DNA from 2 places in the Caulobacter sp. GW821-FHT09H08 genome. Region 1 is predicted to be linked to the other one. Evidence: riboswitches for the same ligand, from Rfam matches in the RefSeq annotation. Region 1 holds a riboswitch; the other holds the start of a gene.
The links. Region 1 has a riboswitch for cobalamin ahead of AC07NN_RS08405 (TonB-dependent receptor plug domain-containing protein). Riboswitches for the same ligand answer to the same signal wherever they lie in the genome.
Positions count from the first base shown of each region.

Region 2: another riboswitch for cobalamin. It lies ahead of cobO (cob(I)yrinic acid a,c-diamide adenosyltransferase); the one in region 1 lies ahead of AC07NN_RS08405 (TonB-dependent receptor plug domain-containing protein).

Region 1 is NZ_JBWKOC010000002.1:720,003-724,589, forward strand. It holds gene AC07NN_RS08400 (aminotransferase class I/II-fold pyridoxal phosphate-dependent enzyme) at 1-462, opposite strand, end outside; gene AC07NN_RS08405 (TonB-dependent receptor plug domain-containing protein) at 471-2,420, opposite strand; cobalamin riboswitch at 2,569-2,757, opposite strand; gene cobU (bifunctional adenosylcobinamide kinase/adenosylcobinamide-phosphate guanylyltransferase) at 2,794-3,312, shown strand; gene AC07NN_RS08415 (MFS transporter) at 3,426-4,587, shown strand, end outside.
Region 2 is NZ_JBWKOC010000002.1:117,754-122,340, reverse strand. It holds gene AC07NN_RS05905 (transglycosylase domain-containing protein) at 1-1,245, shown strand, start outside; gene AC07NN_RS05900 (DUF1636 domain-containing protein) at 1,242-1,646, opposite strand; gene cobO (cob(I)yrinic acid a,c-diamide adenosyltransferase) at 1,643-2,281, opposite strand; cobalamin riboswitch at 2,312-2,500, opposite strand; gene AC07NN_RS05890 (esterase-like activity of phytase family protein) at 2,524-4,014, opposite strand; gene AC07NN_RS05885 (TonB-dependent receptor) at 4,202-4,587, shown strand, end outside.

The DNA of each region.
Region 1 (4,587 bases):
AAGCGCGTCGCGCTCGATGCGCCGCCCGTCGGGATTGTTCGGATTGACCAGCACCGCCACGTCCGCCCCGTCGGCGGCGTCCAGCGACGGCTCAGACCGGGGCGATCGCGCCGCCCAGGCCTCGCGATGGCCGCCATAGATCGGCGCCACCAGGGCGACGTTCGGCTTGCCCAGCAAGCCCGGCAAAAGTCGCAGAGCCGCCTCCGCGCCGGGCGCGGCGACGACGCGGCCGGCATCCTTCACGCCGAAGGCCCGCGCCGCGGCAGCCTCGAGCCGCGCCAGATCGCGCGGATCCGGCAGGCGTTGCAGCGCCTCGGCCGACGCCCGTGCGCCGGGCCAGGGTTCGGGATTGATCCCGGTCGAGAGGTCCAGCCAGGGACGCGGCGCGTCCGGATAGGCGGCCGTCGCCTCGAGGAGACGGCCGCCATGCCGAAAGGCGCCGATGGGGGGGATCGGCGCCACGGCCGGGACTAGAACCGCGCGCGCAGGCCGATGAAGGCCCCGCGTCCCGGCGTCCCGTAGTTCAGGATCGTCTGGTAGTCCTTGTCGAACGCATTCTCGACGCGGCCGAAGGCTTCCAGGGTCTCGCTGATCGAATACGAAGCCCGCAGGTCGACGGTCGTGTAGCCGGCGACCACCTGGGTGTTGGTGTCGTTGTTGTAGGTCTTGCCCACCCGACGCGCGGCCACCGTGGTCGACAGGCCGACCGGCCAGCGATAGGTCGCCGACAGGTTGGCCATGTTCTTGGGCCGGCGGGTCAGCTGCTTGCCCTTGCTGGCGCCGCTATCGGACTCGGCGTCGGTATAGGTGTAGTTGCCCGTGAAGGTCAGACTCTCGACCGGCTTCAGCTCGCCTATCAGCTCCAGGCCCTGGGCCTTGGTCTTCTGGACGTTGTCGTAATAGCCGAAGCGGAAGGTCCCGCCCGGATTGCACAGCGCCGTCGTCGAGCCCGAGGCGCACGAGAAGAAGCGGATCTCGTTGTCGGCTTCGCGGTGGAACCAGGTCGCCGAGGCGCGGGCCTTGCCGCCCAGGAAGCGCTGCTCGATGCCGGCGTCCCAGCTGTCGAAGTCTTCCGGCGACAGGGTCAGGTTGCCGTATTCGCTATAGAGCTCGTAGAGGCCCGGGGCCCGGAAGCCTTGGCCGAAGCTGGCGCGCAGGACGGTGTTACCTTCGTTCAGCGCCCAGGCGGCCGCGACCTGACCCAGGGTGTGGCTGCCATAGGTGTCGTGGTCCTCGTAGCGCAGGCCGCCGGTCAGGGTCAGGCCCTTCACCGGTTCCACCTGCAGCTGGCCATAGACGCTGTCGACGCCGACCTTGCCGGTGCGGAAGGCGATCAGCGGCTGGGCGACGGACGGCGAGCGGGTGCGCATGCGGGCCTGCTCGCTCTCGGCGCCGAAGGTGGCGTTGACGATGTCGGTGATCGCGAAGGCGCCCTGGTATTCCCAGCGCTTGTTCTTGCCGGCGGCGTCGAAGGTCATCGGCACGGCGCGCGCGGGGTTGTAGTTCTCGCGGTCGGTGTCGGTGTAGGCAAAGCCGACGCGGTTGTTCCAGCGACCGTCCAGCAGGGCGAAGTTCAGGCCGCTATAGACGACCAGTTCCTTGGTCCGGCCGAACTCGGCGCTGTCGACGTTGAAGCCGTCGAAGTCGTTCTTGCCGCGCGAATAGACCGAACGGACCTCGGCCGAGACGTTCTCGTTGATCTGGAAGCGCAGGCGACCGGAGACACCGGCGTTCTGGTAGCCGTCCTTCTCCTTGCCCGGCTTGTACGAGGAGAAGCCGTCGGTGGTGTAGTAGCCGCCCGCGACGCGCCAGGTGATCTTCTCGGTGGCGCCGCCGACGCCGGCTCGCAGGTAGCCGGTCTTGCGCGCGCCGGCCTCGACGTCGACCGAGCTGGTGAACGGGCTGGTCGGGTCGGCGGTCACGATGTTGACCACGCCGCCGATGGCCTGGCTGCCCCACAGGGTGGACTGGGCGCCGCGCAGGATCTCGATGCGCGAGATGTCGCCGACCAGCAGGTTGCCGCTGTTGAAGCCGCCCTGGGTCGAGGACGGGTCGTTCAGCTTGACGCCGTCGATCAGCACCACGGTGTGCTGGGTCTCGGCGCCGCGGATGTTGAGGCTGGTGGTCATGCCCGGACCGCCGTTGCGGGTGAAGCTGACGCCCGGCGCCTGGGCCAGAAGTTCGGTCACCGAGATCGCCTGGCTGGCCTCGATGGCCGGCTGGGTCAGGACGGTGACGGACGCGCCGACCTTCTCGATCGGTTGGGCGGTTCGGGTTGCGGTGACCACCAGTTCGGCGACGCCGTTGGCGCCCGCCTTGCCGGCGACGTCGGCCTCGGGGGCCTTCTGCTCGTCGGCCATGGCGGCGCCGGCAATCAGGATGGTGGAAATGGCGGTTGAGCTCAAAAGCGCTCGGATCATGGTCTTCTTCCCGTTCGAAACGATCCGCGCACTGACCCGCGACGCACTCGCAAGCTCTAAAAGCCACGCGTACGCCTCGGACCGACACGCGGTCCTGTGACAGTCGTTTCTCGGGAGACCCCGTTCGTTTGGCGCACCCCGGCCAAGCGATGAACGACCGCGCCGGGCAGGTCTCCTGGCTCACGGGTCATCGCTCTTGGCGTCGCCTTCCCAGGCCGTGAGGGCCCAGTGGCATGTGACGCTAGAACTCGCCGCTTACAGTTGCGGGGGCAGCCGAGGTCTTGAACCTCGTTCCCTTTTAATCCTCTTTCGAGGAGCCTGACGCGTCGCCAGCCCTATATGCTGCATCGCACACCGTCAATGTGGAGCTTCCATGACGACCACCCTGGTGTTGGGCGGAGCCCGCTCCGGCAAGAGCGCCTTCGCCCAGAAAGCGGCGGAAAACGCCGCCGGCGCGGGGCGTCCGATGCTGATCGCGACGGGGCAGGCTTTCGACGATGAGATGGCCGAACGGATCGCCCGGCATCGCGCCGACCGGGGCGAATCGTGGACGACCGTCGAGGCGCCCCTCGCCCTCGTCGACGCGATCGGCGCCCTGCCCGTCGACGCCGTGGCCGTGGTCGACTGCCTGACGTTGTGGCTCTCGAACCTGATGCTGGCCGAACGGGACGTTCCGACGGCCGCCGACGCGCTGGTGCAAGCCGTGGCCGCCTGCTCTGCCCGGCTCTGGCTGGTCAGCAATGAGGTAGGCATGGGGATTGTGCCGGAGACCCCGCTGGGACGCCGGTTCCGCGACGAGGCCGGACGACTGCACCAGCGGCTCGCCCAGGCGGTCGACGAGGTCTACCTTGTCGCCGCCGGTCTCCCCCTGCGTCTGAAGCCGCAAAACTGATCATTGTTCAGAAGGGCTGGCGCTCGACGAACATTGCTCGCACACTCGTTTCAAACAGCCGTCCAAAGGCGGAGTGACCGAGCGCGATCAACAGCGCGGGGAGGAGTAACACGATGACCGACAGACGTTCATCTTGGTCGCTGGCCGCCTTCGCGGCGCCCTGCATCCCGATCGCGGCCATGGGCCTGCCGCTCGTGGTCTATCTGCCCGAGTACTACATCAACTCGCTGGGACTCTCGCTAACGACCGTCGGCGCGGCGTTCCTGATCGTGAAGCTGGTCGACATCATCTTCGACCCGATCTTCGGCGGCATTCTCGACCGAACCCGCACGCGCCTGGGCCGCTTTCGCACCTGGATGCTGATCGGCGCGCCGATCCTGGCGGTCGGCGTCTTCGCCCTCTTCATGGCCAAGCCCGGGGTCGGGCCGCTGTATCTCTGGTTCTGGCTGGCCGTGCTCTACATCGGCTACACCATGACCTCGCTGTCCCAGACCGCCTGGGGCGCGGTGTTGTCCAGCGACTACCAGCAGCGATCGCGGATCTACAGCTGGTGGCAGGCCGGCAACGTGGTGGGCATGATCCTGGTGCTGTGCCTGCCGCCGCTGATCACCGGCGTGTTCAAGGGCGACCACATCGCCAGCGTCCGCGCCATGGGCTGGTTCATCGTCATCCTGGCGCCTTTGACCATCCTGCTGGCCGTCTCCAGCGTCGGCGAGCCGCCGCCTCCGCCCAAGCAGGGCGATAGCGGCATCAAGCAGTATCTCCAGCTGCTGAAACGCCCCTCGGTCCAGCGGCTGCTGTTCGCTGACCTGCTGATGGGCCTGGCGCCGGGCATCGCCGGGACGCTGTTCCTGTTCTTCTTCGAGCGCATCAAGCACTTCGACAAGACCCAGGCCGGCGTCCTGCTGCTGGTCTATTTCATCGCGGCGTTGGCCGGCGCGCCGATCTGGCCGCTGCTGGCCAAGCGGATCGGCAAGCACCGCGCGCTGACCGTCGCGGCGATCGTCTATGCCGGCGTCCAGGTCGCCGCCGTCGTCACGCCGGCGGGTAACTCGCTGATCGGCATGTTCGTGCTGATCCTGGCCGGCCTGCCCTACTCCGCCGCGCCGGTCCTGGTCCGCTCGATGATGGCCGATATCGGCGACGAGGAGCGCCTGGCCAGCGGCGTCGACAAGACCGGCCTGCTGTATGCGGTAGTCACCGGCACGGTGAAGCTGGGCTACGCCCTGGCCGTGGCGGTGTTCATCGCCCTGGGCTGGATGGGGTTCGATCCCA
Region 2 (4,587 bases), 600 kb from region 1:
ATCGAAGGCGCCCGCGAGCGGATGCGCGTGGTGCTGGGCGCCATGGTCGAGACCAAGACCATCACCCAGGCCCAGGCCGACGCGGTCGGCGAGGTCTCGGCGGTAGAGTCCGAGGACAAGCTGCCGACTGGCTCCTACTTCGCCGACTGGGCCCTGCCCCAGGCCCGCGCCTCGATCGGCGCGCGCTATGGCGAGACGGTCGTTCAGACCACCTTGGATCCCGAGATGCAGGAGAAGGCCGAGCGGATCCTCAACGACTATATCGAGCGCGACGGCAAGGTCCTGAACATCACCCAGGGCGCCCTGGTGGCCATGCGCAAGGACGGCCGCGTCGTCGCCATGGTCGGCGGCCGCGACTACGGGACCAGCCAGTTCAACCGCGCCGACGGTGAGCGCCAGCCGGGCTCGTCATTCAAGCTGTTCGTCTACCTGGCCGCCCTACAGTCGGGCATGACCACGACCTCGCCGATCCTCGACACCCCGGTGCAGGTCAGCGGCTACACGCCGCAGAACCACGAGGGCAAGTATCGCGACCGCGAGATCCCCCTGATCAGCGCCTTCGCCGCCTCGTCGAACGTGGCGGCCGTGCGCCTGGCGCATGACCTTGGCCCCAAGAAGGTGATCAAGGTCGCCCGCGAGCTGGGCATCACCGAGAAGATCCCCGACGACCTGACCATGGCGCTCGGCACCGGCTCGATGAGCCTGACCCGCCTGACGGCCGCCTACGCCTCGGTGGCGGCCGGCGAATATCCGATCGTCCCGCACGCCCTGAACGACTTCAAGAAGCCCAAGACCACCGCCTATGACCCGAAGGTGCTGCTGGGCATGCGCGACCTGCTGCGCTCGGCCACCCATCGCGGCACGGGCCTGGAAGCGGCCATCCCCGGCGCGTTCGGCAAGACCGGCACGACCCAGGATTATCACGACGCCCTGTTCGTTGGTTATGTCGACGACCTGGTGGTCGGGGTCTGGGTCGGCAACGACGACAACAGCTCGATGAACGGCGTGGTCGGCGGCGGCGAGCCCGCCAAGATCTGGAAGGCCTTCATGCTATCCGCCCTGGGTCGCAACGTCGGCCCGGCGGTCGAAGAGGATCCGCTGGAGGACCTCGGCCTGCCGTTCGAAGGCGAGATCGGCCCCGACGGTTTGCCGGTGGCGCCGCTGACGGTCCCGACCGAGCCCGCGCCGGTCGCTCCCGTTCCCGCTGCCCCGGCCGCGCCTCCGCCGCCTGAGCCGCGGGGCTAGTCTCCCACCAGCCTCCCCGCCGGCGGAACCCGCACGATGAAGTGGCCCTTCACGCCCTCGGGCCATTGGCGGTAGGGCACCACGCCCTCGTCGCTGGCGGCGTAGGCCACAGCGTAGTCGAGGATCGCCCGCGCGGCTTCCGCTGTCGGTTCGAACCGCCCCAGGACGTAGCCGATCTTGCCCGGAGCCCGCAGGTGGATCGAGCAGTGCTGCGTGCAGTTGAACAGGCACGGCATCTCCTGGATCGCCACGCCCGTTCCGTCGGCAATCCCGCGCAAGGCCGCAGCCAGCAGCGCCCCACCGCGCACGCCCTCGGGCGTTTCCCGCTCTTCCGTCGAGACGCGGCAGGTGCTGCAGACCACCACCGCCGGGCCGTCTTCGGCCTCGCGCAGGAGGGTCAAAACTCGATCCCCGCCTGGGCCTTCACGCCGGAGCGGAACGGGTGCTTGACCTGGGCCATCTCGGTGACGAGGTCGGCGGCCGCGATCAGGGCATCCGGCGCGTTGCGGCCGGTGACCACCACGTGCTTGCCCTCGGGCCGGCTGACCAGCACCTCCAGCACCTCGGCCAGCGGCAGGTAGTCGTAGCGCAGGATGATGTTCAGCTCGTCGGCGACCACCATGTCCCAGTCGGGATCGGCGATGCGGGCCTTGATCGCGTCCCAGGCCTGGCGGGCCACCGCGATGTCGCGGGCGCGGTCCTGGGTGTCCCAAGTGAAGCCCTCGCCCATCGGCCGGAACTCGACCTGATCGGGGAAGGCGTCGAACACGACCTTCTCGCCGGTCTCCATCGCGCCCTTGATGAACTGGATGACGCTGACCCGTTGGCCGTGGCCGATGGCGCGGCAGACCATGCCGAGCGCGGCCGTCGTCTTGCCCTTGCCCGCGCCCGTATGGACGATCAGCAGGCCCTTCTCGATCTGGCGCTCGGCCATCATCTTGGCGCGCGCGGCCTGGATGACCTTCATCTTGGCGTTATGGCGCGCGTTCTTCGCGGCCTCTTGGGCGGCCTCCGCCGCGTCGGCTTTTTTGTTCATCACCCTGCCCTCGCCGGACACCCCGCCGGCCGCGTTGATACGATGAAGGCCGGTCTCCTGGCTTACGCCCTCCCGTCGCGGCGCCTTCCCAGAGCCGAAGCTCCAGTGGCTGAGTGCCGTGACGATCGACGGACGATCACAGTTGCGGGGGCAGCCGCGGATTGGTCACCGCGTTCCCGGAGGCCTTGCGACCTCCATGCCTTCGCCGTCCGGGGTAGGCGCGCCCGGCCGAGGGGTCAAGCTCAGTTGGGCAGGGTTAGCCGGTACACCAGGATCAGGTTGTCGTTGTCGCCCGTCCCCGTCTCGCCCTTCAGCGAGGCGTCGAAGTCCTGGCCGTTCACGTGGCCCTTGGCGCTGGCGAAGTCGTTGTCCGAGCCGACCAGCAGGAAGACGTCGTGCGGCGCGGCCCTGTCGAAGGCCGACCCCATGGCCATGGCCTCGATCTTCTCGGGCAGGCTGGTCGGGGTCGAGGGCGAGACCGACAGGTTCAAGCCCCGAGCGCCCAGCTGGACCGGGTTCAGGATGTTGATCAGCTCGGCCTGGGCGGCCGGCCTGATGTCGGCATTCAGCAAGCCGTCCTTGGCGATCGGCGTCACGTCCTGCTCGTAGGGCGTGCCGGCCAGGTTGGTCGCGCCGGCCAGGTCGACCAGCAGGATGCTCTTGTAGACCGGCGCATTGGCCGTGCCCTTGCCCCGCCCGTTGCCGTCGCGGGCCAGCAGCAGAAAGCGGCTGTCGCTCAGCGCCAGGGCCTCGGACTGAGCGGCCGTGGCGTCCGCCGCCTGGCCGTCACCGGCTTCGCGCACGGTCGGCAGTTGCAGCGCGTAATGGCCGATCGGAGCCAGGGGCGTACGGGTCTTGCTGATGTCATAGACCAGCACGCGGGTGTTGTTGCGCGTGGCGTTGTTGGACGTGGAGTCCTGCATCGTCGCGCTCTGCAGCACGGCGATCAGGCGCTGGCCATCCGGCGTGATCGCCAAGGCTTCCAGGCCCTGGTTGTTGCGGCGGCCCGTGGTCGGCGCCCTCTCGGCCCCGAAGTCCAGCACGCCCTTCTTGATCGGCTTGATGGCCGGGACGGTCTCGATGACGCCGGTCAGCTTGCCGGTCTTGTCGAACAGATAGATGCCCGCCGCATACTCGTCCGAGACGTAGAAGCTCCCGTCCGGGAGGTAGGCGATGGCCTCGCTGTCCAGGCTGATCCGCCCTGCCCCCTCGCCGCTGGCCGGCGACGGATAGCGGGCGCCGCCGCGCTCCAGGATGTTCGAGCCCGGATCCTTGCCGGTGAACGGCGCGCCGGTCTGGTCCTTCAGCAGGAAGCCGCCGGTCGGGGTGATGGTCAGACCCTTGCCCGGGACCAGCGTGATCGCGTGCTCATGGACGCGATTGGCGTAGTCGGTCGTGCCGGCGAACGGGCCAACGCTGTTGGGGCCCCGGTCCGGCAGAGTGCGCAAGGTCCCGCTGTAGGACCCATCCGCGTTCTTCTTCCAGCCCGACAACGCCATGCTGGAGAACGAGCCCAGGCTCTCGCCGTTGAAGTCGCGCGTCGCCGCCGGCAGCCAGCCCACCGCCACCAGGCCGTGATTGACATAGGTCTTGCCGCCGAAGCTCACCGTCACATCCCCCGCGCTCTTGTCCCAGTGCGGCGTGGTGTAGGTCGCGCTCTGGGCCGAAGCGCCGGCAGCTAAGACCATGGCGGCGAAACCCACAATGGTTCCGGCGAGGCGGCGGCGCGTCATCGAGGACTCCTCAAGTGCTTTGTAAGCTTGGCGCGCTCATAGGGAGCGACTGCGTAGGTTTTGTGACGGTGAACGTCATGCAGTCGCAGCAGAACTGTCATCAACATGTGGAATAGACGCGGCGCTTGTAAACAATCGACGCCGTAGACGAGAATCCGCGCGGCGTTCGATATCGGGGGATATCCGAATGCTTCTTCGTTCCGCCAGCCTGGTGGCCATCGCCGCCTGCCTCATGCTCGCCACCCAGGCGCAAGCCGCCGACGAACCGGCGATGAAGATGGCCGACGCGGCCCCCGCGCCCGCCGACAGCAACGAGCTGGACGCGGTCGTCGTCGTCGGCAGCGGCCAGACCCGTTCGGTCTCGACCCTGACCCCGGCGAACCTCGAAACCCTGCCCCCGGGCACGAGCGTCCAGAAGGCGCTGAACTTCCTGCCCGGCGTGATGGCCCAGTCGATCGACGCCCTGGGCGTCAACGAGCAGTCGCTGTCGCTGCAGGTGCGCGGCTTCAACACCACCCACCTGGGCTACACCCTGGACGGCGCCCCGCTGGGCGACGGCGCCTACAACAACTA